3 regions of the Ralstonia sp. PBBBR1 genome follow, and region 2 is predicted to be linked to each of the others. Evidence: predicted binding sites of a transcription regulator. Region 2 holds the regulator's gene; each other region holds the start of a gene.
What was found. The regulator FNR, encoded in region 2, switches genes on or off when oxygen is low (the NO sensors DNR and NnrR bind a similar motif). The targets are predictions, from matches to a motif close to TTGATNNNNATCAA.
Positions count from the first base shown of each region.

Region 1: the regulator FNR is predicted to act here: its motif matches at 8,411-8,424, upstream of CFE42_RS14870 (universal stress protein).
Region 3: the regulator FNR is predicted to act here: its motif matches at 3,105-3,118, upstream of CFE42_RS22100 (oleate hydratase).

Region 1 is NZ_NKIL01000007.1:291,054-300,758, forward strand. Features, by position in the region: gene CFE42_RS14810 (LysR family transcriptional regulator) at 1-351, opposite strand, end outside; gene argC (N-acetyl-gamma-glutamyl-phosphate reductase) at 467-1,399, shown strand; gene CFE42_RS14820 (bifunctional allantoicase/(S)-ureidoglycine aminohydrolase) at 1,538-2,374, shown strand; partial or broken gene CFE42_RS14825 (trans-aconitate methyltransferase) at 2,460-2,889, opposite strand; partial or broken gene CFE42_RS14830 (LysR substrate-binding domain-containing protein) at 2,890-3,306, shown strand; gene CFE42_RS14835 (hypothetical protein) at 3,362-3,670, opposite strand; gene CFE42_RS14840 (hypothetical protein) at 3,734-4,018, shown strand; gene CFE42_RS14845 (hypothetical protein) at 4,114-4,269, shown strand; gene CFE42_RS14850 (DMT family transporter) at 4,380-5,243, shown strand; gene CFE42_RS14855 (ATP-binding protein) at 5,267-6,607, opposite strand; gene CFE42_RS14860 (response regulator transcription factor) at 6,583-7,248, opposite strand; gene CFE42_RS14865 (hypothetical protein) at 7,398-7,787, opposite strand; gene CFE42_RS14870 (universal stress protein) at 7,894-8,328, opposite strand; gene CFE42_RS14875 (thioesterase family protein) at 8,511-8,954, shown strand; gene CFE42_RS14880 (hypothetical protein) at 9,064-9,285, shown strand; gene CFE42_RS14885 (hypothetical protein) at 9,371-9,705, opposite strand, start outside.
Region 2 is NZ_NKIL01000002.1:465,284-474,988, reverse strand. Features, by position in the region: gene ccoN (cytochrome-c oxidase, cbb3-type subunit I) at 1-350, shown strand, start outside; gene ccoO (cytochrome-c oxidase, cbb3-type subunit II) at 361-1,062, shown strand; gene CFE42_RS02270 (cbb3-type cytochrome oxidase subunit 3) at 1,066-1,248, shown strand; gene ccoP (cytochrome-c oxidase, cbb3-type subunit III) at 1,261-2,184, shown strand; gene ccoG (cytochrome c oxidase accessory protein CcoG) at 2,181-3,644, shown strand; gene CFE42_RS02255 (FixH family protein) at 3,671-3,898, shown strand; gene CFE42_RS02250 (hypothetical protein) at 3,895-4,149, shown strand; gene fnr (fumarate/nitrate reduction transcriptional regulator Fnr) at 4,171-4,899, opposite strand; gene CFE42_RS02240 (sulfite exporter TauE/SafE family protein) at 5,076-5,819, shown strand; gene scpB (SMC-Scp complex subunit ScpB) at 6,307-7,149, shown strand; gene CFE42_RS02230 (pseudouridine synthase) at 7,240-9,024, shown strand; gene rimP (ribosome maturation factor RimP) at 9,231-9,705, shown strand, end outside.
Region 3 is NZ_NKIL01000015.1:58,547-68,251, reverse strand. Features, by position in the region: gene ppk2 (polyphosphate kinase 2) at 1-230, shown strand, start outside; gene CFE42_RS22110 (VTT domain-containing protein) at 307-912, shown strand; gene ftsH (ATP-dependent zinc metalloprotease FtsH) at 1,025-2,965, opposite strand; gene CFE42_RS22100 (oleate hydratase) at 3,344-4,939, shown strand; gene CFE42_RS22095 (heavy-metal-associated domain-containing protein) at 5,711-6,004, shown strand; gene CFE42_RS22090 (DUF2933 domain-containing protein) at 6,078-6,392, shown strand; gene CFE42_RS22085 (isoprenylcysteine carboxylmethyltransferase family protein) at 6,416-7,081, shown strand; gene CFE42_RS22080 (MBL fold metallo-hydrolase) at 7,098-8,462, shown strand; gene CFE42_RS22075 (thymidine phosphorylase family protein) at 8,459-9,705, shown strand, end outside.

The DNA of each region.
Region 1 (9,705 bases), on a different contig from region 2:
CCGGAGCACCTCCAGCGCCTGCGGCAGCAGATGCGCGATGGCGCCGGTGGATGCGCCCAGCCGTACGCGCCCGCTCAGTCCCTGCACCTGGCGTTGGATGTCGTCCAGCGCCTGCTCGGCATCGGCGAGCAGCTTGCGCGCGCGCTCCACCATCACCTCGCCAATGGCGGTGGGCTGCACCTGCCCGCGCTTGCGTGACAGAAGTTGCGCGCCCACGCGATCTTCCAGCTCGGCGATATGCAGGCTCACGGTGGGCGCTGCCAGATGCAGGGCCTGCGCCGCGTCGGCAAACGATCCGCGGCCTGCGACTTCGACGAGGGTGCGCAGGCGGTCCAGGCTGATCTCTCGCATGATTCAGAAAAGCTGAATGTGAGGGTTGGGAAATTCAACTTTTCATATTCTAGGTCGCGCTCGAAGATGGGGGCTCGCATTCATCACCAACTTCTTTCCCTGGGAGCGCCCCGCCATGTCCACGCCCCTCGTCTTCATCGACGGCGACCAAGGCACCACCGGCCTGCAGATTCACGAGCGGCTGCGCGGCCGTGTCGAGCGGCAGGCCCTGAAACTGCTGACGCTTCCCGCCGACGCCCGCAAAGACGGGCAACGCCGTGCCGAGGCGATCAACGCCTGCGATATTGCCATCCTGTGCTTGCCCGATGCGGCCGCGCGCGAGGCAGTCGCGGCCGTCGTCAACCCGGGCGTGCGCGTGATCGACGCCAGCTCCGCGCATCGCACCACGCCGGGCTGGGTGTACGGCTTTCCGGAGATGAGCGAGGGGCAGGCCGATCGCGTTGCGGCAGCGTCGCGCGTGACCAACCCGGGCTGCTACCCGACCGGCGCGATCGGGCTGCTGCGTCCGCTCGTGCAGGCGGGCCTCGTGCCGGCGGATTACCCGATCAGCATTCATGCCGTATCCGGCTATTCGGGCGGTGGCCGTGGCGCAGTGGAAACCTACGAGGGGCAGGAGGCAGCAAACGCGCTGCCGTTCCAGGTGTACGGGCTGGGTTTGGCGCACAAGCACACGCCGGAGATCCAACTGCACGCCGGGCTCAGGCAGCGGCCGATGTTCGTCCCGGCCTACGGCGCGTATCGCCAGGGCATTGTGCTGACGGTGCCGCTGGAACTGCGTCTGCTCAACGCCGGCGTTGACGCGACCGCGCTGCACGCATGTCTGGCTGACCACTACGCCAGCGCGCAGCATGTGGAGGTGATGCCGCTGCAGGCGCCGTCCGCCGTGCCGCATCTCGACCCGCAGGCGCTCAACGGCACAAACGATATGCGGCTGGGCGTGTTCGCCAACGACCACGGCCAGGTCTTGCTCACGGCGGTGTTCGACAACCTCGGCAAGGGCGCATCCGGCGCAGCGGTTCAGAACCTTGATCTGATGCTGGCGCGGTAGTGGCAAATCGAATGGAAGTCATCGCAACATTTAATTGGTCGATTGTGGGCGACTTCGCTATCGTCAACGCCGCCCGCGTACGAACCGCCTGTTGCTGTTTGCGCTCGGGGCCGGACCAACCCATTGCCTGAATGCAACATGTCTAAGACCACGTATTACGCGCCGCATGGCGGCCATCCGCCGCAGACGGATCTGCTGACCGATCGCGCGATGTTCACCGAGGCATATGCGGTGATCCCCAAGGGGGTGATGCGCGACATCGTCACAAGCTGGCTGCCGTTCTGGACCCAGACGCGCCTGTGGGTGATCGCCCGCCCGCTCTCGGGCTTTGCCGAGACCTTCTCGCAGTACATCGTTGAAGTGAACCCGGGCGGCGGCAGCGACAAGCCCGAGCAAGACAAGAACGCCGAAGCCGTGCTGTTCGTCGTGGAAGGCGAAGCGGAGCTGACGCTGCAGGGCAAGAAGTACACGCTCACGCCGGGCGGCTACGCCTTCATTCCGCCGGGCGTTGACTGGACGCTACATAACGTCAGCGATGCTGCGGTGCGCTTCCACTGGATCCGCAAGCACTACCAGGTCGTCGAGGGCATTCCCCTGCCGGAAGCCTTCGTGACCAACGAACAGGACGTCGAGCCGATCCCGATGCCGGGCACCAACGGCGCATGGGTGACGACACGCTTTGTCGACATGAGCGATATGCGCCACGACATGCACGTCAACATCGTCACGTTCGAGCCGGGCGGCGTGATCCCGTTTGCCGAAACCCACGTGATGGAACACGGCCTGTATGTGCTCGAAGGCAAGGCAGTCTATCGCCTCAATCAGGACTGGGTCGAAGTGGAAGCCGGCGACTTCATGTGGCTGCGCGCGTTCTGCCCGCAGGCCTGCTATTCGGGTGGCCCTGGCCGCTTCCGTTACCTGCTGTACAAGGATGTGAACCGTCACATGAACCTGACGTTGAACCCGTCGCGTTAAGCGTCGCATGTGTCAGATAAAAAGCCCGCCGGTGGTTTGCCGTCGGGCTTTTTCATGGCTGTCGCTTTTGATTCTGAGATTGGGCCTACTTGCGCGTCGCCACGATGAACAGGCGCGGAAACGGCAGCAGCACCGTGCCTTCGTCGAGTGCGGGATAGGCCCGGGCAATCATGTCGCGATAGCGCGTCAGGAATACGGGGCGCTCGTCCTCGCTCAGCGCTGCGAGGAATGGCCGCAGCGCGCTGCCCTTGAACCATTCGACCACCGCATCGACGCCGCCTTGCAGCGGATGCATGTACGTGGTGCGCCACACGTCCACGCGCGCGCAGCGGCGCGAGCAGCGCGTAATAGCGGCGCGCATCGAAGCGCTCCGTGCGCTCTACACCCTTGAGCTTGCCGGCCCACGGCCCCTCAGCGGCCACTTCGCGCATCAGGCGGTGCGCCGGTTCGTCAAGGTTGTCCGGCATCTGCACAGCCAGGTGGCCACCCGCCGCCAGCTTGCCGATCAGCTTCGGCCGCTGACGAACGATCCGTATGTCCTCGTCTGCCGCGACGATCATTCGCTGGCCAAGCGGCGCCGCATCCGGTGACAAGCCTTGCAGCCCCACCCGCTCATCTTTGCCGGCGAGGTCAGCGGCAACCGCAGCCTGCTCGATGGCGCGCTCAAGGCGAGCGGCGTGATGCTGCATTCGTTCTACGAAGTGCAGCGCAGCTCAACGGCGCTCGGGTTGGTGGCGGAAGGGTTGGGCGCGGCGGTGGTGCCGCGGCTCGCGCTTCAGAAGAGCGCGTACCCGATGATCCGCACAGTCGAACTGGTCGAGCCGGAAGTGTCGCGCACGCTGGTGCTCGTCACGCGCAAGGCGGCGCAGCTGTCGCCTGCGGCGCGTGCCCTATACGACCGCATCGCCGAGGGGGCAACGCCGGCGGTCTGATGCTGGCGCAGAGGGGGCGTGTCGTCCAGCGCCCCGCTCATGCAACCGCGGCCATTCACGCACGCGAGCCGTCGTTGCCGCCGGGGTAGCTCGTATCGCCGCGCCATGCCAGCACATCGTGTGCGCTGGCTTGCCGATCCGCGCCTTGCGCATACGGATCGAAGCGATCGTACTTCCACGACAGATAGCCATAGGTGTCGGCCTGGCGATCCGCACCTTGCGTGAACGGGTCCGTCTTGTCGACGGCGCCTTGCGTATACGGATCGAACTTGGCCTGCGCGGCGGCAGCCGGTTGCGCGATGAACAGTGCGGCAGAAGCGGAAAGCGTGGCGAGCAAGGCCAGAGTAATGCGGCGGGTATGCATGGTGAACTCCTCGTACAGTGAACGTGCCGCCGGAGGCGGCATCCATTGGATCGCTGGCGGAGCGTGGCCGCTCGGATCCCACAGGTTGGTCGCGGTGCACATGCAAACCTGACACTGCATCGACGAAAAAAATTGCCGCACCAGCCTGTACCTGCAGATACGCAGGCCACGCGGCAATGGATGCAGCCTTGCGAAAAACGCGTGGACGTTGGTGCGGTCAACGGGCTGATGGCGGCGGTCATCGAGGGCCACCTGAGCGATCACGTGATAAAGGAACCTGCCGAGGCGCAGCGCCAGGAAGATCCCGATGCAGTGATGCAGGTGATCAAGTCGTATCTGCAGTCGTGAGCGCCGGGCCTCTTGCGCCGTGCGGCCGATCCCGCTAGGCTGCCGCAACGCCATCGGCCGTGCCGCTTCACCGATTCCCAGAGACCCTCGTCTTCATGTCACGACTTCACGCCACCCTCCTCGCTGCCGGCCATCGCGCTCGCGTGGATGACGTGTGCGTGCAGCCCGGGCCCCTCCCTCCTCCTGTCGTCTCGTCGGGCTACGACGTGATCGGCGCACCGCCGCCGCCACATCTGCCCGCGCTCGGCTGACTCCCAGCCGCTTCGTTTCCGGTTGACCTGAACCAGGCTCGGGCACACGCCCGAGGCAGGCGCCTGCCTGCGCGCCGGAACCCGACATCTCTATTCGACAGGTGAGTGGTATGCGTTCCATGCAAGCCGCGCTGGCAGGCTCCGGCGCGACGGTTCTATTCGTGCTGCTGTGGAGCAGCGGTGCAATCTTTGCGGAGATCGGGGTGCAGCATGTCCCGGCGTTCGCGTTTCTGGTTGGGCGCTTTGCGCTCGCGTCTTTGGTGCTGGCGGGCCTCCGCCTCCGGCGCGGGCAGTGGTGGGCGGCGCCGGGATCACGGCTGAAGGTAGCCGCCACCGGTGCATTGCTGACCGGCGGCTATTCGATTTGCTATCTTCTCGCGCTCGACTCCGGCCTCACGCCCGGGCTGCTGGCCACGGTGCTCGGCGTGCAGCCGCTGCTCACGCTGCTGGTGACCGAGCGCACGTGGTCTGCACGGCGGATGGCCGGCCTCGTGCTCGCGCTGGGCGGCCTCTCGCTTGTAGTGGGTGGGGCCGACGCGCGCCAAGTGCCAATGGCCGGCTTCGGCTATGCGTTTGCCGCGCTCCTCAGCATGACGCTGGGCGCCATCGGCCAGAAGCGGCTGAACCAGTCGCCCATCGATACGCTGCCGCTGCAGAACGCGGTGAGTCTCGTGCTGTGCATGGGGTTTGCCATCGCGCATCCCGCGCAATCGCTGGCGTTCACGCCCATCCTGCCCGGCATCGCTGCCTTGTTGTGGATGGGCGTGGTGATGTCGGTGGGTGCGCAGTTGCTGTTCTACCGGCTCATGCAGCACGGCAACCTCGTCAACGTGACGAGCTTGTTCTACCTCGTGCCGGTTGTCACGGCGCTGCTGGATGATCTTGTGCTGGGGCATCGCCTTGCGCCCGTTGCAGTGGCGGGGATGGCGATGATTCTGCTGGGGTTGGCGGTGGTATTCCGGGTGCGGCGGTAGAGCGGTGTGCGGTTGCCATTGCATTAGGCGGCTGGCAACCGCACCGTCACCCGCAACCCGCTGGCACGATCATCCGCCTCGCCGAGTTCCACTTCCCCGCCGAGTCGCCGCACCACCGTACTCACGATCGACAACCCGAGCCCCGAGCCGGTCGCCTCGTTGCCGAGCACGCGATAGAACGGGTCGAACACGCGTGCGCGTTCGTCGATGGGGATGCCGGGGCCGGTGTCCTGCACGGCAATCGACACAACCTCCGCGTCAATGGCCACCGACAGGTCGATGCGACCGCCTTCCGGTGTGTAGCGGATGGCGTTGTCCACGAGGTTGCGCACCACGACGAAGAGATCGAGCTCGTTGGCATGCACGCGCGCATCGGCTTCGGTGGTGACGCCCATGTCGAGCTGCTTGGCGTCGGCAAGCGGCATGAGGTCTTCCAGCACGCTGCGGAACACGCTCTGGACGGAGACGGTGCCCGTTGGCACGCCGGTGGCCTCTTGCGCGCGCGCCAGGGTGAGGAGTTGTTCGAGCAGCCCGCGGCTACGCTCGATGCCCTGGCGCAGCGTGCCAAGCCGCGCCTGCGCGTCGGGCGACATCGCGGCCTGCCCGAGCCGCTCGGCCTGCAGCGACAGTGCGGAGAGGGGCGTGCGCAGTTCGTGCGCGGCATCAGCGACAAAGCGGTGCTGGGCGTCCATGGACTGTTGCACGCGCGCGAGCAGGCGGTTGATCGCCACCACGAACGGGCGCACCTCGTCGGGCACGGCTTCGGGCGCGATGGCGTGCAGTTGGCGCTCGTCGCGTTGGTCCACCTCATGCGCGAGCCGCTTGATGGGCGCGAACATCTTGCGCAACACGTGGGCGACGGCCAGCAGCAGGATCGGCACAAGTATCAGGAACGGCATCAACGTGCGCAGCGCGCTGTCGCGGGCGGTTTCGTCTCGCACGGCGGTTTCCTGCGCCACAGCGATGCGCTGGCCGTTGGCGAGCGTGCGGACCCACACGCGGTAGTCGCGTTTGCCCAGGCGTGCGGTCTGCATGCCGTCGGTCAGCACGGGCGGGCTGGCCGCAGGCACCGCGCCGGCCGGCGGCAACACCTGCACGATCACGCGCGCCTCCGTGTCCGAGACCTTGGGCGCGTCGGCCGCCTCGCCTGGTGCGGGCAGGTGGCCGGGGGCGAACATCGCCCCGACCTGGCGTAAGACGTCGTCCTGCAATTCATACGCTTCGCGGAAAGCCGAGGCAAACGCAAAGCCGCCGGCCAGCACCGCCACCGCCACGATGATCACCGACAGCCACACCGATAGCCGCTGCTGCACGGATGCAGCCGCAGATGTGGCTGCTGTCATTGGCCCCTCGGCACCATCCATCCCACTCCCCTGACGTTCTTGATGGCCTGCGCGCCGAGCTTTTTGCGCAGTGCGTGGATGAGGAATTCGACCGCGTTGCTCGCTACCTCGTGGCCCCAGCCGTAGATGCGCTCTTCCAGCTCCGTGCGCGAAAGGATGGCGCCCGGCCGCAGCATGAGCGCCTGCAGCAATGCAAACTCGCGCGCGGACAGGCGTACCGGCTCGGCATCGCCCATGCGCGCTTCGTGCGCGGCGGGATCGAGCGTCAGCACGCCATTGGTGAGCACGGGGCTCGCTGCCCCACCCTTGCGGCGCAGGACGGCGCGCATGCGGGCGAGCAGTTCAACCATCTCGAAGGGCTTGAGGATGTAGTCATCGGCGCCGCCGTCGAGACCGCGTACGCGCTCATCCACCGCATCGCGCGCGGTCAGGATCAGCACCGGGACAGGATTGTCGCGGGCGCGCAGGCTGCCGAGCACTGCATGGCCGTCCTTTCCGGGCAGGCCGAGATCGAGCAGCAGCAGGTCGTAGTGTTGGTGCGCGGCCACATCCAACGCGGTCTGGCCGTTACGCACCCAGTCCACCGCGTAGGCGGCGTCCTGCAGCGCGGCTTCCACGGCCGCGCCAATCATCGGGTCGTCTTCAACTAGGAGGACTCGCATTCAGTGTCGGGTGAACGGTCAGACCGATTGCAGCGCACCGCGCCCCGGGCCTGCCAACTCGGCGGATTCTCCAGAGCGATGGAGGAAGATTCCGCACCAGTCTGCCGAGGCAGACTTAGACGAGCCATAGCCGCCCGGTGGCCGATGCCTTACTGCGCCAGCTGCCGCAACTTCCATTCCCCGCTTGGCTGTTTGCACAGCCACGCGGTCCACTGCTCTTTGCTGCTGCCGCGCGCGAGTTCGCTCTGCAGGCGTCGGCACGATTGGCCGGCGTCGGTCTTCGACTCCAGCGGCGTAATGGTCGCGTCGATGGCGGGCTGCTTGCCCGTCGCCGCAGACGTCCATTGTGCGGGCGTGTTGTCGGCGGTGCTCCTCAGCACATCGCCGATGGCCTTGGTGAACGACTTCAACTCCGTCGGGCTCATCGAGCCGATGATGGTGCTGGCCAGCACGTTGCGGAAATAGGCAAACGACGGCGTGGCAGCAGCAAACAGTGCAGCGCCCGCGAAGGCGAGTGCAAGACGGCGGCGATGCGACATGGGGTCCCCCAGGATGTGAAGAAAAAGGTGCCTTCATCCTAAACCATGCCGCGTCGGGCTGTGGGGGTGCGCGCAGCGGAGCGTAGCTGCGACCGCCCCGCCGCCGTCAAGCCTTGGGCGCCTTCACGAGCACCACCGGGCATTCAGCATGGGCGAGCACCCGGCCTGCCACCGAGCCCATCAGCGCCTCGACGAACACGCCCCGACCATGCGAGCCCATGACGATGGCCGCCGCTCCCGCACCTTGCGCGTGATGCACGATGCGCTCCGGTGGAAAGCCCACGAGTGCGTGCCGCTCGAACGGCACGCCAGCCGCACCCAGGATCGCGCAGACCGAGGCCATGGCGCCGGTGCTTTCCTCCGCGTACCACGCGTCAACCTCTGCCTTGCCGACGAGCGATTTGATGTCGCCGGAGAGGTCCGGCATGCAATGCACGACGTGCACCGTCACGTCGCTGCCGAAGAGCGTCTTGTCGGCAATGCAGCGGGCGGCCGCATCGGAGTAGTTCGATCCGTCCGTTGCCAGTACCAGGGTTTTCATGTGGCCTCCTTGCCGTGTGTGCCGCCGCGCCCGTGCGCGGCTGGTATCTGTTTCCACGGTAAGCGCTGCTGAAAGCGGCGCGTTGATACGAGTCAACGGAAGCACCCGGTGCGATTACGCTGTCAGCGCTTGCACAGGAAGGCAGGCAAAATGCGCAAGTTGACCCAGACGCCGCGCCCCACATGACAACCACGCCATCCCTTTCCGATTACCCGCTGCAGTCGACCGACAAGCTCCGCTACGGCGACACCGACCGCCAGGGCCACATCAACAACGCCGTCTTCGCCACGTACCTGGAAACGGGCCGCGTAGAGATGCTCTTCTCGCCCGACAACCCGCTGGCGGCGCCCGGCTGCGAGTTCGTCATCGCGCAGCTCGTGCTCGACTTCCGCAACGAAATCCTCTGGCCCGGCTCCGTGCAGATCGGCACGCGCGTGGCGAGCGTGGGCCGCAGCTCGGTCAAGCTCGAGCAGGCCATCTTCCAGAATGGCGAATGCGCCGCGACATCGCAATCGGTGATCGTGCAGATCGACGTTGCCACGCGCCAATCAAGCCCCATTACCGACAGCGCCCGCCAGCGTTTGGCTGCGCTTACCGCCACCCCCGCCGGCGCTGAAGCGGAGTGACGCGCGCTGTACGCAAACGAACGCCCGCAGAAAATTTTTAACTTTGCTTGCACTTGCGCCCCTTGCCGGTGGGAAGATGGCTCTCCCGTTCAATCACGCGGAGGTGACCATGGGACTGTTGGATGAAGTGGGCAAGATCGCCGGCGCCGTCGCCGCGGTTGAAGCCGCCGAGAAAGTCGATCCGGATGCCGGCCTGCTGACCAAGGCCGTCGCCGCCGTCGCCGGTTTCAAGGGCGCGGGCGCGCTGGAAGAGATGATCGAAAAGAAGGAGGAAGCCAAGGCCGAAAGCGCCGAGGCGGCTCCGCAAGATGGGGCCGCGCCGCAGGCTTGATTGGCTTGCAGGCTCAAAAGGATTTGGGGGACCCCGCCGGTTGGCGGGGTTTTTGTTTTATCGAACCGATGAGCCCGCTGCGGCCTTATGGTTCAACCCAATTGTCTGGAGCGCATAGCTTCATTGATTTCAAGGGAATTGCTCCAAAGACATTCTCTTTTGGAATCAGGGAGAAGTATTTCCAGTCGGTTTCATTGACGAAAACCTCTCCGCTCTTGCATAGCATGTGTGCCTGCCTTGGTTGTTTTCCGCATGAAGCACCGCCAATTGCACAACGTTGCCATTGAGCAATCATGCCGACAGATTGAGGTTGGCCCTTCTTGAGTTCTGTGTACGTCTGAACATCGCGGGTCGCAATCGCCATATACATGAAGTCCAAGTCCGGCTGTACGGGCCTTGCTGCCTCTGCTCTGAGATACC
Region 2 (9,705 bases):
TCCCGCGCCTGTTCGGCCAGCAGAAGATGTACAGCACGCGACTGATCGAGGTGCACTTCTGGGTGGCGACCATCGGCGTTGTCCTCTATATCGCCGCCATGTGGGTCGCCGGCGTGATGCAGGGCCTGATGTGGCGCGCCACCGAGGCTGACGGCACGCTGACCTACAGCTTTGTCGAGGCGGTCAAGGCAACGTACCCGTTCTACCTGATTCGCTTGGCTGGTGGCCTGTGCTTCCTGGGCGGCATGCTGCTGATGGCATTCAACGTGTTCAAGACCATCCAGGGCAGCAAGGCGATCGATGCACAGATTCCTCAATCGGCCCAGACCCCGATGGTCGCGGCTCAGTGAGGAGGGGAACATGAGCAACCAATCCAACAAGTTTTTCTCGCACGAGACGCTGGAAAAGAACATCGGCTTGCTGATTGTGATGACGCTCGTCGTCGTCAGCATTGCGGGCCTGGTGCAGATTTTGCCGCTCTTCTTCCAGCATTCGACCACTGAACCGGTCAAGGGCGTCGCCCCGTATTCGCCGCTGCGGCTGGCGGGGCGCGACATCTACATTCGCGAAGGCTGTGTCGGCTGCCACTCGCAGCAAGTGCGTACGCTGCGCGCCGAGACCGAGCGCTATGGCCACTACTCGCTGGCCGGCGAGTCGGTGTTCGATCACCCGTTCCTGTGGGGTTCCAAGCGTACGGGCCCGGATCTGGCGCGCGTGGGACAACGCTACTCCGATGACTGGCATCGCATCCACTTGCGCGATCCGCGTGAGGTGGTGCCCGAGTCGAACATGCCGTCGTATGCGTGGCTCTCGAAGACGCCGCTGGACAACAGCGACATCGAAAAGAAGATGCACGTCCTGCGTCAGCTGGGTGTGCCTTACACGGATGCCCAGATCGCTGGTGCGCGCGAGCAACTCGCAGGCAAAACGGAAGAAGACGCCGTGGTCGCTTATCTGCAAGGCCTTGGCGTTGAGTTGCGTAACGTCCGGGACGTGGCTGTCGCTCCGCCTGCTCCGCCTGCTCCGCCTGCTGCGCCTGCCACTGTTGCTGCCAAGGAGTAAGCCATGGCCATGCTGAGTGCAATTGCGACTGCCGTCTTTCTCGTGCTGTTCGTCTGCATTACCTGGTGGGCATTCTCCGCGCATCGCCGCGCTGCAAATACGGAATCGGCCATGCTGCCGTTCCTGCTGCCCGATGAGGCCGAGGTCGCCGGTGCGCGCGCAGACGCGTCGCGCCCGCATCAATAAGGACACAGAATCATGAGCGACTTCATTTCGGAGTTCTGGGGGTATTACATCGCTGCGATCGCCCTTGTCGGCATCGTGTGGTGTGTCTGGTTGCTGTTTTCGCAGCGGCGCATTCAGATTGCGCCCGGTCATAGCGCGGGCGAGGACACCGGCCATGTGTGGGACGGCGACCTGCGCGAACTGAACAACCCGCTGCCACGCTGGTGGATGTGGATGTTCCTGCTGTCGTGCATCTTTGCGTTGGGGTACCTGATCCTCTACCCCGGGTTGGGTTCATACGGTGGCGTGCTCGGTTTCTCGACACGCGGCGAATTGGCCTCGCAGCGTGCTGCGGCCGATGCACAGGTTCGCCCGGTCTATGAACGCTATGCCGGCATGGATATCAAGCAAATCGCCGCAGATCCTCAGGCCCATGAGATCGGCCAGCGCCTGTTCCTGAACAACTGCGCGCAGTGCCACGGCTCTGACGCGGGCGGCTCAAAGGGCTTCCCGAACCTGACCGACAACGACTGGCTGTACGGCGGCGAGCCTGAGACGATCCTGACCACGATCACCAAGGGGCGTCACGGAGTCATGCCATCGCTGGTAGCGGTGGTGGACGGCAATCAGGCTGTCAACGTGGCCAACTACGTGCGCTCGCTGTCGGGCCTGGCTTACGACCCGATCAAGGCAGCGCGCGGTGAACCGACGTTCAAGTCGGTTTGCGCGGCCTGCCACATGGCAACCGGCAAGGGCAATCAGGCGCTCGGCGCCCCCAACCTGACCGACCGCGTCTGGCTGTACGGCAGTTCGGAAGCGACCATCGTCGAGACCATCCTCAAAGGCCGTGACAACACGATGCCGGCACACGAGAACCTGCTCTCGCCGGAGAAAATCCGCATGCTGGCGGCCTATGTCTGGGGTCTGTCGAACAGCAACACGAGTCACGCGCAATGAGCGACAAAGAACCAGCCTGGCGCCCGATGACGCCCGCCACTGCGGCGGCGGGCGCCGAGGACGCACCGACCGAGCAGATGCTCTATGAGGTCCGGCGCAAGATCTATCCGCGCGCCGTAACAGGCGCCTTTGCGCGTTGGCGCGTCTGGCTGGTGTTGGCCACGCAAGCCATCTTTTATGGCTTGCCGTGGTTTCAGTGGAATGGTCGCCAAGCAGTGCTGTTCGACCTGGGCGCTCGCAAGTTCTACCTCTTTGGCCTCGTGTTGTGGCCGCAGGATGTCATCTATCTGGCAGTGCTGCTGGTGCTATCGGCGCTGGCGCTGTTCCTGTTCACGGCGGTGGCGGGCCGGCTCTTTTGCGGCTATGCCTGCCCGCAGACGGTCTACACCGAAATCTTCATGTGGATCGAGCGCCATGTCGAAGGCGACCGCTTTGCCCGCATCCGGCTCGACGGTGAGCGTTGGAGCCTGCGCAAGCTGCGTCTCAAGGTCACCAAGCATTCGGCCTGGGTGCTGATCGCGTTGTGGACGGGCTTCACCTTCGTGGGCTTCTTCACGCCGATCCGCGATCTGGGCATGGAGACCTGGACGCTGTCGCTCGGCCCTTGGCAGACTTTCTGGATGCTCTTCTACGCATTCGCGACATGGGGCAACGCTGGTTTCATGCGCGAGCAGGTGTGCCGCTACATGTGTCCCTACGCTCGTTTCCAGAGCGTGATGGTCGATCCCGATACCTACGTCGTGACTTATGACACCCTGCGCGGCGAGCCGCGCGGCAGTCGTTCGCGCAACGCCGATTTCGAAGCGCAAGGTCTGGGTTCCTGCGTCGACTGCAGCATCTGTGTACAGGTGTGCCCGACCGGCATCGACATCCGCCAAGGGCTGCAATACGAATGCATTGGTTGCGGCGCCTGCATTGATGCCTGCGATCAGGTCATGGACAAGATGCGCTACCCGCGCGGTCTGATCCGCTATACGTCCGAACGCGCAATGCGCGATCGGCTCAGCCCGAAGGACGCCCGGCGACATCTGCTGCGTCCGCGCGTGCTGATCTATACCGGGATCATGCTTGTGCTCATCACCGGCTTCATCGTGGCATTGGCCATGCGTCAGCCGCTCAAGGTTGACGTGATTCGTGATCGTGGTGCACTGGCGCGTGAAGTGGACGGGGGCAAGATCGAGAACGTTTACCGCCTGCAGTTGATGAACGCGTCCGAGCTCCCCATGCGCGTGACCATCACAGCAGAGGGCATGCCGGAACTGGATGTGCAGGGCGGTCGTGGCGAGTCGACCACACTGGAGCTGCCACCGGCGGCCAACCGACTGCTGCCAGTGCGCGTACGCCGGCCGGCCGATGATGCCGCCCCCGGCTCGCACAAAATCCGTTTCGTCATCCACGCAGACAGCGGTAGCGCCAGCCTCGTACTGCGCGAACCGTCGAGCTTCATCGTGCCGCGCTGATGCGGCATCCCCAACAGGAGGCAACGATGCACGCAACGCAATCTTCCGCGCAGGCCCGTCCCTGGTGGCGCGAGCCTTGGCCGTGGCTCCTGATGGCTGGGCCGTTTGTTGCCATGATCGGCTGCGGCGTCACCATCTGGCTGGCGATGACGCATCCCGACGCCGTTATTCACGACAACGTCGTGCGCCACGGTTTGGTCGTTGAAAAGACGGCCGTCGCGCCGGCACATGGTATTCACGCGGAGGCCCGATGAAGCGTCGACTGCTGATGTGGATTCTGTGGCCGGCATTTCTGTCGGCCGCGTTGGCTGAACTGGTGGTCTTTGCAGTGGTGGACCCCGCCGACCTGCGTTTCTTCGGCGAACAGATCACCGTGTCGGCCCAGGCGGTCTACACGGTATCGTTCTTTGTGTTCTGGTTGCTGTGCGGATTGTCGAGCGCGCTGACGCTCTACGTGTCCCCGGGCATCGGCAAACTGGAAGCGCATGAACACCCGCTCGTGTGAGCGGGCGCCATGGAAGGAGCCTCAAGCGGCTTGACCGCTCATGACCTGGCGCAGGCCGGCCAGGTCGATTAGTTTGACGTGGCGTTGGCGGATCTGGATGAGACCCGCTTCGGCAAAGCGCGAGAACAGGCGGCTGACGGTTTCGAGCTTGAGGCCCAGATAGCTGCCGAGTTCTTCGCGGCTCATGCGCAGCACAAATTCGGTTGACGAATAACCCCGCTGGGCTGAACGCTTCGAGAGGTTGAGCAGGAACGCTGCCAGACGCTCCTCCGCACGCATGGAACCGAGCGTGAGCAGCATCAGATGATCCTGCGAGATCTCCTTGCTCATGATGCGCAGGAACTGATGCTGCAGCGAAGGCAGCCGACGCGAAAGGTGTTGCAACTCGTCGTAGCGCACCACGCAGACTTCGGTATCTTCGAGCGCGGTGGCATCCGACACATGGCGCATATCGCCAATGCCATCGAGCCCGACGATTTCGCCTGGCAGGTGAAACCCCGTGATCTGGTGCCGGCCGTCTTCGAGCGTCAGATGGGTTTTGAGCGTACCGAAACGAATGCCGTAAACCGCTTCCAGCGGCTCCCCGAGCGAATAGAGCGATTGCCCCTTCTTAATGCGGATGCGCTCGCCGACCAAATCGTCCATCTTGCGCACGTCGTCCGAGTTCATTCCCACCGGCAGGCAGATTTGCCCGAGTACACAGGTGGAGCAACGCGAGGCTTGGTCGGTAAGTGCGATTCGAGTGAGCACGGGCGGGGGCGAGTTTCGGGAAAGTGAAATGAGTAATTCTTGTGGTGCAGCTCAGCTTATTATAACGGCGACCTTCTTGTCCTCGGACATTTCCGATGCGGCAAAACGCGTCAATTACGCTTAGTTCGCAACAGTAAAACAAAAACCTTGGTCCATATCAAAAGAGCGTCAGAAAGATGAGTGCTGCAGCGCTTCTGAGCGTTTTCCTCATCGCATTGCTCGGCGGTGTGCATTGTCTGGCGATGTGCAGCGGGATCGCACTTGCAGCCGAACGTGGAACTGTGGCGGTACGGGTCGTGTCGCGTCGCCGACTATGGTTCGAGCAGGTCGTCATGCATGCCGGCCGGCTGACCACCTACGCGCTGCTTGGCGCAATCATGGGTGCGATGGGCGCGACCTTCTGGCGCCAGCAATGGCTGCCGATTCAACGCGGCTTGTTTGCCTTCGCCAGTGTATTGCTACTCACCTATGGGATTTTGCTGCTCGTGCGCTCCGCCGGAGATGCGTGGCGCAGTGTGTGGCTTGAGCGCTTGCTCGGCCGCGTCGCTGGCCGCCTGTCTCGGGGGGCTGCCACACTGGGCGGCACGCTGCAACGTCAGCCGCCGTTGCTACGCCGCTATATCACGGGTATGGCCTGGGGACTGGTGCCGTGCGGCATGGTCTACGGCGCATTGGCTGTGGCGTTGCTGGCAGGCAACGCTGCCTCCGGGGCTGTGGTCATGCTCGCCTTTGGTGCGGGTACGCTGCCCAACCTGTTGATGATGTCTGGCTTCGCTGGGTGGCTGCGCGGCTTGTCGCGCCGCCGGTGGGTGCGTGGCGCGGCCGGCATCGCCATTGCGGGGTTCGGGATATGGGGGCTGGTGCACGCGATCTGGCTGCCAGAGATGCTCAACGCACACGGATTCTGTCTGGTGCTGTAGGCGTTTAAAGCACGCGTAAATCGCCATCCGGCCTTGGATGGGAGGCTAGATCATCTTCCCGGTTGCGGCGCCGCTGGAAATTGCCCTACAATCGATAGCAATTCGATTCGCCACCCGCGTAAATCAACAATCCCAAGCGCGGCGCCAAGCGATGCCTTCCAGCGGTAGTGTCACCCTGGACAGTCGATTCGGGCGGACTGCCGTTCTTCTTGGTAGTCGTCCGGTGCAGTATCCGTCCACATGGCGGCGGAAGAAATTGCCCTTGTGGTGCCTGACCGGCACCGGATCAACTCGCTCCTCCGGCCCTTACTTTGCGGGCATAGCCACTGCGTTTCGGTGCAGGGCCCAATTGAATCAATTGGCCTTCGCGCGCCGGGCCCGGGCGGGCAATAGCAATCAGAAATGCCGCGAGCGTCGCGGCGGGACGACAAACCTCAAGCGTGACGGCGACTGGCCGCGCGCGAGCAATGACGAGCCGCTCAACCCGATGAATACCCAAGAGGCGAAGATCGTCCTCGAAACCGCGCTGATCTGCGCGCAGGACCCGTTGCGAGTCAATGACTTGCGCAAGCTGTTCGACGAAGATGTTTCCGCAGACACCATTCGTGTGCTGCTCGAAGAGCTGCGCCAGGACTGGCTGAATCGCGGTGTCGAACTGGTTGCACTGGCCTCCGGCTGGCGCCTGCAGAGCCGCCCCGAGATGCGTGTGTATCTCGACCGCCTGCACCCGGAAAAACCACCCAAGTACTCGCGCGCGGTGATGGAGACACTTGCGATCATCGCTTACCGCCAGCCGGTCACGCGCGGCGATATCGAAGACATTCGCGGTGTTACGGTCAACACGCAGGTCATCAAGCAGATTGAAGACCGCGGCTGGATCGAAGTCATCGGTCATCGCGACGTGCCTGGTCGCCCTGCGCTGTATGCGACGACCAAGCAGTTTCTCGATGACCTTGGCTTGCGCTCGCTGGACGAGCTGCCGCCGCTCGAGGATGCCCGCGCCCAGGCGCAGGCGAGCCTGCTGGAGCAGGGCGCCATTGAGTTCGAGGGCGGCGCAATTGCGGTGGAAGAGCTGACAGCGTTGGTCAACGACGCGCCGGAGGGCGCGGAAAGCGCAGCGGCTTCGGTGGAGGAACCGGCCGGATCGCCGGTTGCCGAGGCTTCCGTTGTGGTCGCCGGTGAAACGCCGGCGCAGCCTGAGATCGCGCCGCGCGAGGAACCGGCCCTGGAAACCGAGGCGCAAGCGGTGAGTGCGACCGAGGTTGCGTCAGGGCCTGAACACAAAACACCGGTCGAGTTGCCAGCAGCTCCCGCCAATGAACATTCGTAACGCCATGCCCGCCGTGCAGTCGGCGGATGGCTTGAACCCCTAGATTTGAAAGACGTTGTGAGCACCCAGCCAGATTCCATGGATACACGTATGCCGGCCGACGCCGACGCTCAGCCGCCGCGACAAGACGGCGGTGATGGGACTGAGGCCACCCCTCGCCGCAAGGGTTTGCGCCGAGGCTTGCGCAACCTCGTGGCTTCGCGCCGCCAGCAGCAGGATGGTCGCCCTGAGGGCGAAGCCGCAGATGCGGGTGGTGCAGACGCCGGCCAGCCTGCGCAACCGCGCAAGACCCGCGCGCCACGGGCGCGCAAGCCGAAAGAGGCGGCTGGTGAGCCGGTGGTAGTTGCTGCAGAAGGTGCTGCGACGGCCGAACAGGCGCCAGCAGAAAACCAGGGCGAGAGACGTGGCCCGCGCGGCCGTTTCGGCAAGAACCGCCGCCGTCAAGGCGAAGGTCAGCCGCTGGAGCGCGCCGAGCGCAACGACCGTGTGGAAGGTGCTGGCGGTAAGAACACCGGGGGTCGTGGCAAGTCGCAGAACCGCAACGGCAAACCGCAAGGCAAGGCAGGCGGCGCGAACCAGAATCGCGGGGGCAAGGGGCTGAAGGGAGGCAAGGGCTCTGAAGACGTCTTCCAATACGTGATTTCCGGGGCGTACGACTCCGAGGCTGACACCGGCGGTGCATCGCAGCCTCCCAAGGCGCGCGAACTGACCTCCGAAGACGACGCTCCCAAACTGCACAAAATCCTGGCTGATGCCGGGCTTGGCTCTCGCCGCGACATGGAAGACCTGATCCTGCAAGGGCGCGTCTCCGTGAATGGCCTGCCGGCTCATATCGGTCAACGCATTCTCGCGACCGACCAGGTGCGCGTGAACGGCAAGCTGATCCAGCGCAAGTTGCCGAACAAGCCGCCGCGCGTGCTGCTGTATCACAAGCCGTCGGGTGAAATCGTCAGCCAGTCCGATCCGGAAGGTCGTCCGACGGTGTTCGACGCGTTGCCGCGCATGAAGACCGGCAAGTGGGTCGCCGTCGGCCGCCTCGACTTCAATACCGAGGGCCTGCTGATTTTCACGACCTCCGGCGATATCGCCAACCGGTTCATGCACCCGCGCTATGGTGTTGAGCGTGAATACGCGGTGCGTACGCTGGGCGAGCTGGCCGAAACTGACCGTCAGAAGCTGTTGCACGGTATCTCGCTCCAGGACGGCGAAGCCAACTTCCTGCGCTGCGTCGATGGCGGCGGCGAAGGTGTCAACCACTGGTACCACGTCGCCCTGACCGAGGGGCGGAACCGCGAAGTGCGGCGCATGTTTGAGGCGGTCAACCTGACCGTGTCGCGGCTGATCCGGACGCGCTATGGCAGCTTCGTACTGCCGCGCGGCCTTAAGCGGGGCCGTTGGCAGGAGGTGTCGGCCGAGGATGTGCGTACGCTGATGGGCACGCTGGGCATGAAGGTGCCGACGGCGAGTTCTGGCGGTGGGCAAGACCGCCAGGGCAATCGTCGCCGTGGTCCGGCGCCGGTGCTGATGGGGCCGATGTCCTCTGGTTTTGCGGGGGAAGCCAACTTCCAGTCACGTGGTATGGGCGTTGAAAACGGTAATCGCGCGCAACCCGCGCAGCGCCGTCCGTCCAGCCCGCGTCAGCCGGATCCGATGCAGACGTCCATGGGCTACATCAATGTGGGAGGCCCGACCACGCTCACAGCGCGAACTCGTATGGGCGATCGTGCGAACGGCCGTGGCGGTGCGGGGGCGGGTGGTGGCGTGCGTGATGGCAATCGCGCACCCGGCAACAAGCGCCCCGGAAAGAGCGCTGGCGGCATGCCGAACGGCAACAAGGCGCCACGCGGTGGTGGCAAACGCGGCGGTAAGCGTTAAAAATGCGGGCGTTGTGTGCGGCATTCGTCGCAACGCCCCATTTTGTGGCGGCTTCGGGGCAATTTTTGCCTTTTGCCTCGAAGCGTATTACAATGTGAGTCTAATCAAAAGTCATCCTGCAGAAGATGGGCGAATGATATGGGCGTTGCGCCCATTTTTTTTTGCTTCAGCAGGTTGGCCATACCGGGAAATTCTTCAGGAAAAACGTGCATCTGACTGATCTGATTGAGAAAACCCTCACCGCCATGGGGTACGAGCTGGTGGAAGTGGAGCGCGCGCCTGCCGGGCTGCTGCGCGTGTATATCGATCAGGCAGAGAACGGCGTCGTCATTGAAGATTGCGAAAAAGTGAGTCATCAACTCACGCGCGTGTTCGAAGTTGAAAACGTCAACTACGAACGGCTGGAAGTGTCGTCGCCTGGGCTGGACCGCCCGCTACGCACGCTGGCCGACTTCACGCGCTTCGCCGGCCTTGAGGCCAAGGTGACGCTGCGCTTGCCGGTGGATGGACAGAAGAATTTCACGGGAATCATTCAGGCTCCGACGGGCGAGCCAGGCCAGGAACGGATCGGCCTTGAGTTTGAGGGCAAGGAAGGCCCTGCGCTGCTGGGATTCACGCTGTCGGAACTCGACCGCGCCCGGCTGGTGCCCGTGCTGGACTTCAAAGGAAATCGAAACAAAG
Region 3 (9,705 bases), on a different contig from region 2:
ATGCCTATACGACGGCACGCAACGCCATGCTGATGCATACGCACACGGCTGCCGCGCCATGGCACATCGTGCTCGCCGACGACAAGCGCACGGCCAGGCTCAACTTGATTCGTCACATCCTGTCGCGGCTGCACTACGCGGGCAAGAAGAACAAGCTGGTCGCTCCCGATCCTGAGGTCGTGTTCGAATTTTCGAAGGAGTGCCTCGATGCGAAACGTCTCGCATCCTGATGCTATCCAGCAGACGCAATCGATAAGGAGGAGACGCTTGAAGGTCGTCTGCGTGAGCGATGAAGGCAACTGAGCAATGCTACGCCTGAGCCTGCAGTCCGGTCTGCTCCGTGCCCTAACCCGGCGGGCCGACTCGCGCGCGTTCCCACTGGTGGTTGCCGGGGCAGCACTGGCGGCGGAACTGTCGATGTCGGTTCCATTTGCCAGCCTGCTGATGGCCGCAGTCCTGTTGGCGCCGCGCCGCTGGGTGTCCATCGCGACTTTGGCCAGCCTGGGGGCCGCTGTTGGCGCTCTCGTGCTGTACCTCGTCTTTCATCACCTGGGGTGGAACCGGTTGTTCGCTGCCTACCCGGACGTGGTGCGATCCACCGCGTGGCGTGATGCGACCCACTGGCTCGAACACTACGGCGTCGTATCGCTTTCGGTCATTGCCGCATTACCGGTGCCTCTCACCCCCGCTCTCATGTTTGCGGCGATCTCGCGACTTCCGGTCGCAGAGGTCATCGCCGCACTGTGGCTCGGCAAGTTGGCGAAATACCATGTTTACGCCTGGCTCGCCTCGCGATTTCCGGATCGGCTTGTGCGCCACGGCCGGCGCCATGTCGATACGTTGCGGGCAGTGCTCGGCAACGGCACGAAGGCTGACGGTGGCACAACCCCCACGCGGGGAGGGCGTCGGTAGCTCAATACACCATCGGGGCGCCTGTCTCACGTGGTGAACGCATTGATTGCCGGCAGCCGGCCGCGCTTTGGCGTGGTTGCGTTCTTGGCATGCCATGGCATCAATCTTCGCTCTATGTGCCTTGCGTTTTTTGGTCCGGTTTCCCCGTTGCAGTTGACTCCTCGATATTCGCGACGGGCTTGGGCGGAGGCATTGGCGTCACCTTCGCTGACAAAAACATGTCCAGGTCTTGGCGGTCAACCACTTCCTTCTCGAGAAGTAATTGGGCCAGAGCATCGAGCTTGGTCCGCTGTCCTTCCAGCGTCGCTTGTACGCGATGACTTGCTTCTGCCAATAGCTTACGGACTTCAGCATCAATCATCTGTGCGGTGCTCTCGCTGTATTCATTGCGTTCGCGCTGCATTAGCCCCGTCCCAGCAAAGAGCGGGTTCGGCATATTCTCGTACGTGGCCAGGCCCAGCTGGTCGCTCATGCCAAACTGGGTAATCATCTGCCGAGCCATGTCGGTTGCGCGCTGCAGGTCGTTCTGTGCGCCCGTGGATACGTCGCCGAAAATGAGCTGTTCCGCAATACGGCCACCGAGCAAGACATCGAGCCGGTCAAGCAGTTCGCTGCGCTTGAGCAGGTAGCGGTCCTCGGTTGGGGTCTGTTGCGTGTAACCCAACGCCGCAACGCCCCGCGGAATGATGGAAACTTTGGAGACACGGTCAGCCAGCGGCCGATGCTCCGCGACGATGGCATGTCCTGCCTCGTGGAATGCGATAGTTTCCTTCTCCTTCGGATTCATCACGCGGTTCTTTTTTTCCAGGCCGCCGACGATCCGGTCAAGCGCCTCGTCGAAATCTGCCATCTCGACCATTTGCTTGCTCTTGCGCGCGGCAAGGAGCGCGGCTTCGTTAACCAAGTTGGCAAGATCGGCACCTGCGAACCCCGGGGTCCGTCCGGCGAGTTTAGTCAGGTCGACCTCAGGAGCGAGGACAACGCCCTTGACGTGAACTTTGAGAATCTGCTCCCGTCCCTTGAGGTCAGGCCGGTCCAGTGCGACGTGGCGGTCAAAGCGACCGGGGCGAAGCAGGGCGGGGTCCAGTATCTCGGGTCGGTTTGTGGCGGCCATGATGATGACGCCTTTGTTGCTATCAAAACCGTCCATCTCGACCAGAAGCTGGTTCAGTGTTTGTTCGCGCTCCTCGTTGCCGCCGACCGCATTCAGTGCTCGCGTCTTTCCGAGTGCGTCAAGCTCATCAATGAAGATGATGCAGGGGGCTTTGGTTTCGGCTTGCTTAAAGAGATCGCGGACCCGTGCTGCACCCACACCAACGAACATCTCGACGAAGTCGGAGCCGCTCATGCTGAAGAATGGCACGCCGGCTTCGCCTGCCACGGCCTTTGCCAATAAGGTCTTGCCAGTGCCCGGGGCCCCAACCAGCAGCACGCCCTTGGGAATTTTTCCGCCCAGGCGCTGGTACCGCTGAGGATCTTTCAGGAAGCTAACAATCTCCGACAGCTCCTCCTTGGCTTCGTCGATTCCAGCCACGTCGGCAAAAGTCACGCCGGTCTCCTTTTGCATGTAGACCTTTGCCTTGCTCTTGCCAATTTCCATCATGCTGCCGGCGGCGCCGCCCACGCGCTTGATGAGAAAGCTCCAGATACCGAAAAAGATGACGGCCGGCACAACCCACGAGAGGATCGTGCTCAGCCATTTGTTGTCGGGCTGCCCGACGAAGCGCACCTTTGCCGCTTCGAGCTCCTGCACCAGCTCAGGATCGGCCACTCGAAGCGTGGAGAAGGCGTGGTCGCCCTTTGCCTCTCGGCGGATTTCCTCGATCTGCTGCTTGGCAAGGAGATTGTCGATACCTTCTGTCGAGAAGGTTCCGCTGATAGCCTGCTCACCAATAGCCACGTCCTTGAGCTTGCCAGCCTTCAGTAGGACCTTGAAATCGCTGTATGGGATCGTCTCGACATGCCCCGACACGAAGAGCGTCTGGATTGCAAGCATGGCCAGTATGGTCACGAGCACGTACCAGAGGGAGAACTGTTGCTGTCGCGGTTCCATGGGATTCTTCTCCAAGTCGACCTTATTGAAAGTGAGTCTGGTCTCCAATGCTGGGAAGGTTGGTGGGCGGCCTGGGTAGGCGCCGGACAACCGCGCATTGGTATGCGTTCCCAGTATTGACGCTTGGAAATCGCCGAGGTTGACCTTCATCAACCCGCGACATTGGGGCCGCGCGCGCGGGCGCAAGCGCCGTGGCTTCTCCATGGTTGTGCCCAGCCGATAGGGGATGTGTCGCGGAAAGCAAACATGACAAATCCATTACGGCGGCATGAGACTCAACAGCAACTTGCGCTGGCGCAAAGTATCGATCGCATACCCACCTAAAGTATTCCCAAGTCGCGTTGCTCATTGAGCATCCACACAGAATCAGAGGATTCCATGGCTGAGGTAACGAAGAACGAGCACCGTAGCGCATACCTGGTTGGCAGCGGCATTGCGTCATTGTCGGCTGCCGTGCTGCTGATTCGCGACGCAGGCTTCAAGGGGGAGAACATCCACATCTTGGAGGAACAGCAGGTGGCCGGTGGTGCGCTCGATGGCTCCGGTGATCCGCACAAAGGCTATGTAACTCGGGGCGGTCGCATGTTCACCGAAGAGACTTATGTCTGTCTGTGGAACGTGCTCGACAGCATTCCGTCGCTGGATGATCCGAAAATCAGTGTCAAGCAGCAGGCCTGGGCCTTCAACGCCGAATGGCGCTCGGATTCACACGCCCGGCTGATCGACGGGCAACGCCGTATCCTCGACGCTGCCGATCTGGGTTTCAACCTCCATGACCGGTTGGAGATCATGCGATTGCTGGCCACGCCAGAAGGGCTGCTGCATACGCTTCGCATTGAGGACTGTTTCTCGCCGCACTTCTTCGAGACCAACTTCTGGGCCATGTGGCGTACGACCTTCGCCTTCCAGAACTGGCACAGCGCGATCGAACTCAAACGCTATATGTTGCGCTTCTTGCAGGAGTTCCCGCGTATCCACACGTTGGCCGGCGTACGGCGCACGCCGCTGAACCAGTATGACGCGATCGTGCGGCCGATGGAGCAATGGCTGAAACAGCAGGGTGTGGTGTTCGAATATGGCACAAAGGTGGAGGATGTCGACTTTGTTGAAACCGGTGACGGCCGGCGAATTGGACTGCTGCGCGTGGTGCGCGGCGGACAGCCGATGGCCTATGACGTGCGGCAAGAGGATCTGGTGCTCATCACCATCGGCTCGATGACCGCCGACGCGTCTTATGGGGACGACCACCATGCACCGGAACTGGTGCGCGACAAACGCGATGGCGCCTGGACTCTGTGGGAGACCATGGCCCGTAAGGAACCTGGGCTCGGGCGGCCGAATGCGTTCTGTGGCAACGTCGACGAAAGCAAGTGGGAGTCGTTCACCTTGACGATGCGCAGCCCGGCGCTTGTGCACCGGATTGAGACCTTTACCGGCAATGCGCCAGGCACCGGCGGTCTGATGACGTTCAAGGATTCGAGTTGGCTGATGTCGATCGTCGTGCCTCACGCGCCGCACTTCGCCGGACAGCCGAAAGACATGTACACCCTGTGGGGCTACGGGCTCTTCGTGGACAACAAGGGCGATTACATCGACAAGACGATGGCCCAGGCAACCGGCCAGGAAATCCTCACCGAGCTGCTGCACCATTTGCATTGCGAGGACATTCTTGACGAGGTCTGTCGTACCACCACTGTGATCCCGGTGATGATGCCGTACATCACCAGCGAATTTGAGCGCCGCGAGCCTTCGGATCGGCCGCCAGTGATCCCGCACGGAGCGAAGAACTTCGCGCTGCTTGGGCAGTATGTTGAGATCCCTCAGGACGTAGTGTTCACCGTCGAATATTCGGTTCGCGGCGCGATGCACGCGGTTTATGGGCTGCTGGGCTTGAAGAACGAGATCCCGGCCATTTACCACGGGATTGCTGACCCAGGCGCTGCGTTTGCGGGCCTGAAGACGTTGTTGAGTTGAACCGTCGGACGGTTTACGGTTGATTTGTATCAACCGGAGGTTGGACATCCGCGCCTAGGCTGACTCTGTGTGACCGTTCCTCTCTTTGGGCAGAAATCATGTTCTTCCACTCCCGACATCTACGCCGCTGGGCAGCTCAAATGCTACTGGTGTGGCTGTTGGGTCTGGCCGTCGGCATCGCAAACGCGTGCGCTGTCGCGGATGCAGGTAAGGCCGCAGCGCCGGCATCTGGCCACGTGTCAGCCCACAGTCATGGACACCATGCGGATGCCGACGATGATGGCTGTGACGATAGCGGCAAGATTGCCTGCCACAGCTTCTGCGAAAAGTCCTCAACCAGCATTCCCCGTGTGCTGTCGGATCATGACAAGCCTCTCATTCCGGTGGCCGTGCCATTACCGATGAGCATGGCATCCACGCCGGAGGTGGACCGCTGCAGTGTGCACCGTCAGTCCAATCCCCGGCCAGCGGACAAGTTCGCGTCTATACCAATCGTCTTCCTCCGGTTGACGCTATAGCGCTCTGTCGCTGTTTGGCAGTGCGCGGCTTTGTCTTACGTATCGCCTTGACGCGCATCCAGTGCGGACACCGCCAAAGGTGCGTTGCAACACGCCGTTCCATCGTCAATGCACTGAACAAAAGCGGCCTTGGTCGGCATTCGCCCCGAGCGTCTCGATTGCGTTCTTTCTCTACTGCCGGAAAGTGTCTGGCGCTGTGTTGAACGCAGTCGCAGTGAGATTTTCAACGTCACCTCCTAAAAGGATTTCTTCCATGGACACTATCGAACTGAAGATCAAGGGCATGAGCTGCGGCTCCTGCGTCTCGTCGGTTACTCATGCACTGCAGCGAGTGCCTGGTGTGGATGCCGTCGACGTGGATCTGGCGCGCGGTATCGCGCGCGTCAGCGGTAACGCCCAGGCCGCGCCCGCAATGCTGGCCGCGCTGGCAGCAGCCGGTTACGAAGCCGAGTCGCTTAGCACTGGCGCCGGAGCGAAGACGGAGCATGCCCACCATGGTGACGTCCCAACCGGCACTGCTCACAAGAGCGGTGGATGCTGCCACTGATAGACCGCTAGGAGGGGCGGCCGGGCAGTGCACCGATCGGCGTCCCTAACCTTGACCTTGCGAAGGAGTTCTCATGTCGTCGCTTCGATCTCTCTCCAGGCACCGCCAGTCGGGCCGCATCGGTTCAGGGGCCATCTTCATTGCGTTTGCGTTGATTGCCCTGTTCTTCCTGTTCACCGAGCACCGGGCACATCTGTTCGGCTGGTTGCCGTTTCTTCTACTGCTGGCTTGTCCGCTGCTGCACCTCTTCCACGGGCACGGTGGCCATGGAGGGCACGCAGGTCACGAGGACCAGCCGCGCGGTTCCGATTCCGGAAGTAGCCGCCCATCGGGGTCGACGGCCAGCGAACAACCGCCCGTTCAGGGCGCTCAGCATCACCACCACTAAGTTCTTCTCAGAGGAGCGCCATCATGGACCAATCGACACCTCCCGCCTATGGCTTATGGTCGCTGGTAATCATCAATTCCCTCGTTTTCATCATCTTCGCGTTCAGCTTCGCCAAGCCACAAAGCCCGCGCGACTGGCGTTCGTTTGGCGCGTTCTCTGCGTTCCTGGTGGCGCTATTCACCGAGATGTACGGCTTCCCGCTGACGATCTACCTCCTGTCGGGTTGGCTGAGCGCGAAGTTCCCCGGCGTGAATTTCATGTCGCATGACGCTGGCCACCTGCTGGAGGTGATGTTCGGCTGGCGCGCCAATCCGCATTTCGGGCCGTTCCATCTGCTGAGCGCTATCTTCATCGGCGGTGGCTTTTGGCTATTGTCGGCCGCTTGGGCGGTGCTTTACCACAACCAGCGGAGCCATACGCTGGCGACCACCGGCGCCTACTCCCGTATCCGGCATCCGCAGTATGTGGGCTTCGTTTTGATCATGTTCGGTTTTCTACTGCAGTGGCCGACCATCCTGACACTGCTGATGTTCCCAGTGCTGGTGGTCATGTACGTGCGTTTGGCCATTACGGAAGAGAAGTGGGCGGAGCGCGAATTTGGGGAGGAGTGGGCGCACTATGCGTCGCACACCCCGCGGTTCATCCCGAATTTTGGCGACAAGCAAGCGGATCGCCACCACCACGCATGACAAAAAGGGGGAGGCGATGAAGCTCAGTTTTCACGGTGCGGCCGGCACAGTGACCGGCTCAAAGTATTTGGTGGAGCATCAGGGGCAGCGCCTGCTGGTTGATTGCGGGTTGTTCCAGGGCTACAAGCAGTTGCGATTGCTGAACTGGGAGCCGTTGCCGTTCAGCGCCGCCGACATCGATGCGGTGGTGCTGACACACTCCCATCTGGACCATGCCGGTGCGTTACCGTTGCTCGTGAAACAGGGCTTCCGGGGCCGGATTCTGGCGACGCCCTCGACAATCGAACTATGCGGTCTGCTGTTGCCCGACAGCGGGAGAATCCAGGAGGAGGACGCCGCCTATGCGAACCGGCATCACACCTCCAAGCACGCCACGGCTTTGCCGCTGTACACGGAGGACGACGCACGTCGCGCAATGGAACAGTTGCACCGATTGCCTTTCGACCAGTGTGTGGACGTCGTCCCCGACGTTACGGTGACCTTGCGCCCGGCTGGGCATATTCTCGGCGCGGCCTCGGCCGAACTGACAGCGGGGCAGACGACAGTGCTGTTCTCCGGAGACGTTGGCCGCCCCGACGACCCGGTGATGCGTGCGCCTGCGCCGGCTCCCAAGGCAGACTACATCGTTGTCGAATCGACTTATGGGGACCGGCTACACGAACCGGTACCCAATGCGCAGGCCGTGCTCGGTGAGGCGATTGCTCGCACAGCACACCGTGGCGGCATGGTCGTGATTCCGGCGTTTGCGGTGGGGCGTGCACAGTTGCTGCTGCATTTGATCCACAAGCTGAAGCAACAGGGCGCGATTCCAGACCTGCCTGTTTTTCTCGACAGCCCGATGGCAATAGATGCAACCGAGATCTATCACCGCCATCACGCCGAACATAAGCTGTCGCTCGAAGATTGCCTCGGGATGTACAAAGCTGCGCGCATGATCAGGACCCCGGAGGAATCGCGGGCGCTGGCTGGGCTGGCCCTCCCGGCTGTGATCATCTCGGCCAGCGGCATGGCCACCGGCGGCCGCGTGCTGCACCATCTGAAGCATCTGGCGCCGGACCGGCGCAACACCATCATCCTGGCCGGTTATCAGGCTGGGGGGACACGCGGCGCGCGGCTGCAGGCTGGTGAGCGAAGCCTGCGCATTCACGGTGAGGACGTCGCCGTGCGTGCCGAAGTGATTTCACTGCAGGGCATGTCGGCGCATGCCGATGCAAGCCAATTGATCGAGTGGCTGGGCAGTGCGCCAGCGGCGCCGCGCTCGGTGTTCGTCACCCATGGCGAGCCGGGGCCGGCTGATGCGATGCGCCAGCGCATCGAGCGGGAACTTGGGTGGTCCGCCAGCGTTCCGTTGTTGGGACAGCACGTGGAGTTCGATGTATGAGGAACCCTCGCCACAGGGCAAGTCTTGCCGTGCGTCGGATGGGCATCGAGACGCAGCAGGAATATGTCGTCTACATGCATCGAGACTGCCATGTTTGCCGCTCCGAGGGTTTCGAGGCGCAGACGCGAGTACTGATTAGCCTGAACGGACGCTCGATCATCGCCACGCTGAACGTTGTCGATCCGACCTTGCTGGAGTTGGGGGAGGCGGCGCTTTCGAACAGCGCGTGGCGAGCGCTGGCGCCCGCGCCGGGCGACCGGATCACGATCTCGCATGCCCCGACGCTGGACTCAATGAGCCAGGTGCGGGCGAAGATCTACGGCCACAGGCTCGACGCGTCGGCTCTGGACTCGATCATTAGTGACGTCGCCGCTGGCAGCTACCCTGGGACACATATCGCCGCTTTTCTAAGCGCCTGCGCCGGCGGGCGGATGGATTTGCAGGAGACGATCGATCTGACGCGAGCGATGCTGGCCGCGGGCAAGCGGCTCGACTGGGGGCATGCACCGATCGCGGACAAGCACTGTGTGGGTGGATTGCCGGGAAACCGCACGACGCCGATTGTCGTGTCGATCATCACCGCGGCCGGGCTCACGATGCCGAAGACGTCGTCAAGGGCCATTACCTCGCCGGCTGGCACCGCCGACGTGATCGAAACGATGACGCCGGTGGCGCTCGATTTGGAGCAGATGCGCCGCGTTGTCCAACGCGAGGGCGGCTGCTTTGTCTGGGGAGGCTCGCTGGCGCTCAGCCCGGCCGACGACATGTTGATCCGCGTCGAGCGCCCGCTGGACCTCGACAGCGACGCGCAGCTCGTGGCATCTGTGCTGTCGAAGAAGATCGCTGCCGGCGCTACCCACTCCGTGATCGATGTGCCGGTCGGGCCGACCGCCAAGGTGCGCAGTGACGCAGACTACGAGTGCCTGAAGCAAATGCTGGAGCAGGTAGCGCAGGCCTTTGATTTGCACTTGCAGGTAGTGCGTACGGACGGGACGCAGCCGGTGGGCCGTGGCATTGGTCCCTCACTGGAGGCGCACGACGTGCTGGCAGTCCTTCAGCGTGCCGAGCGCGCGCCCGAGGATCTGAGCGTGCGCGCTGTCGCATTGGCTGGACAACTGTTGGAATTTTGCGGTCACAGCGAGCCGGGTACTGGCGTCTTGGTCGCTCAGCGGTTGCTTGATAGCGGCGCCGCGTGGGCCAAATTCCAGGCGATCTGCAAAGCGCAAGGGGGCTTACGCGAGCC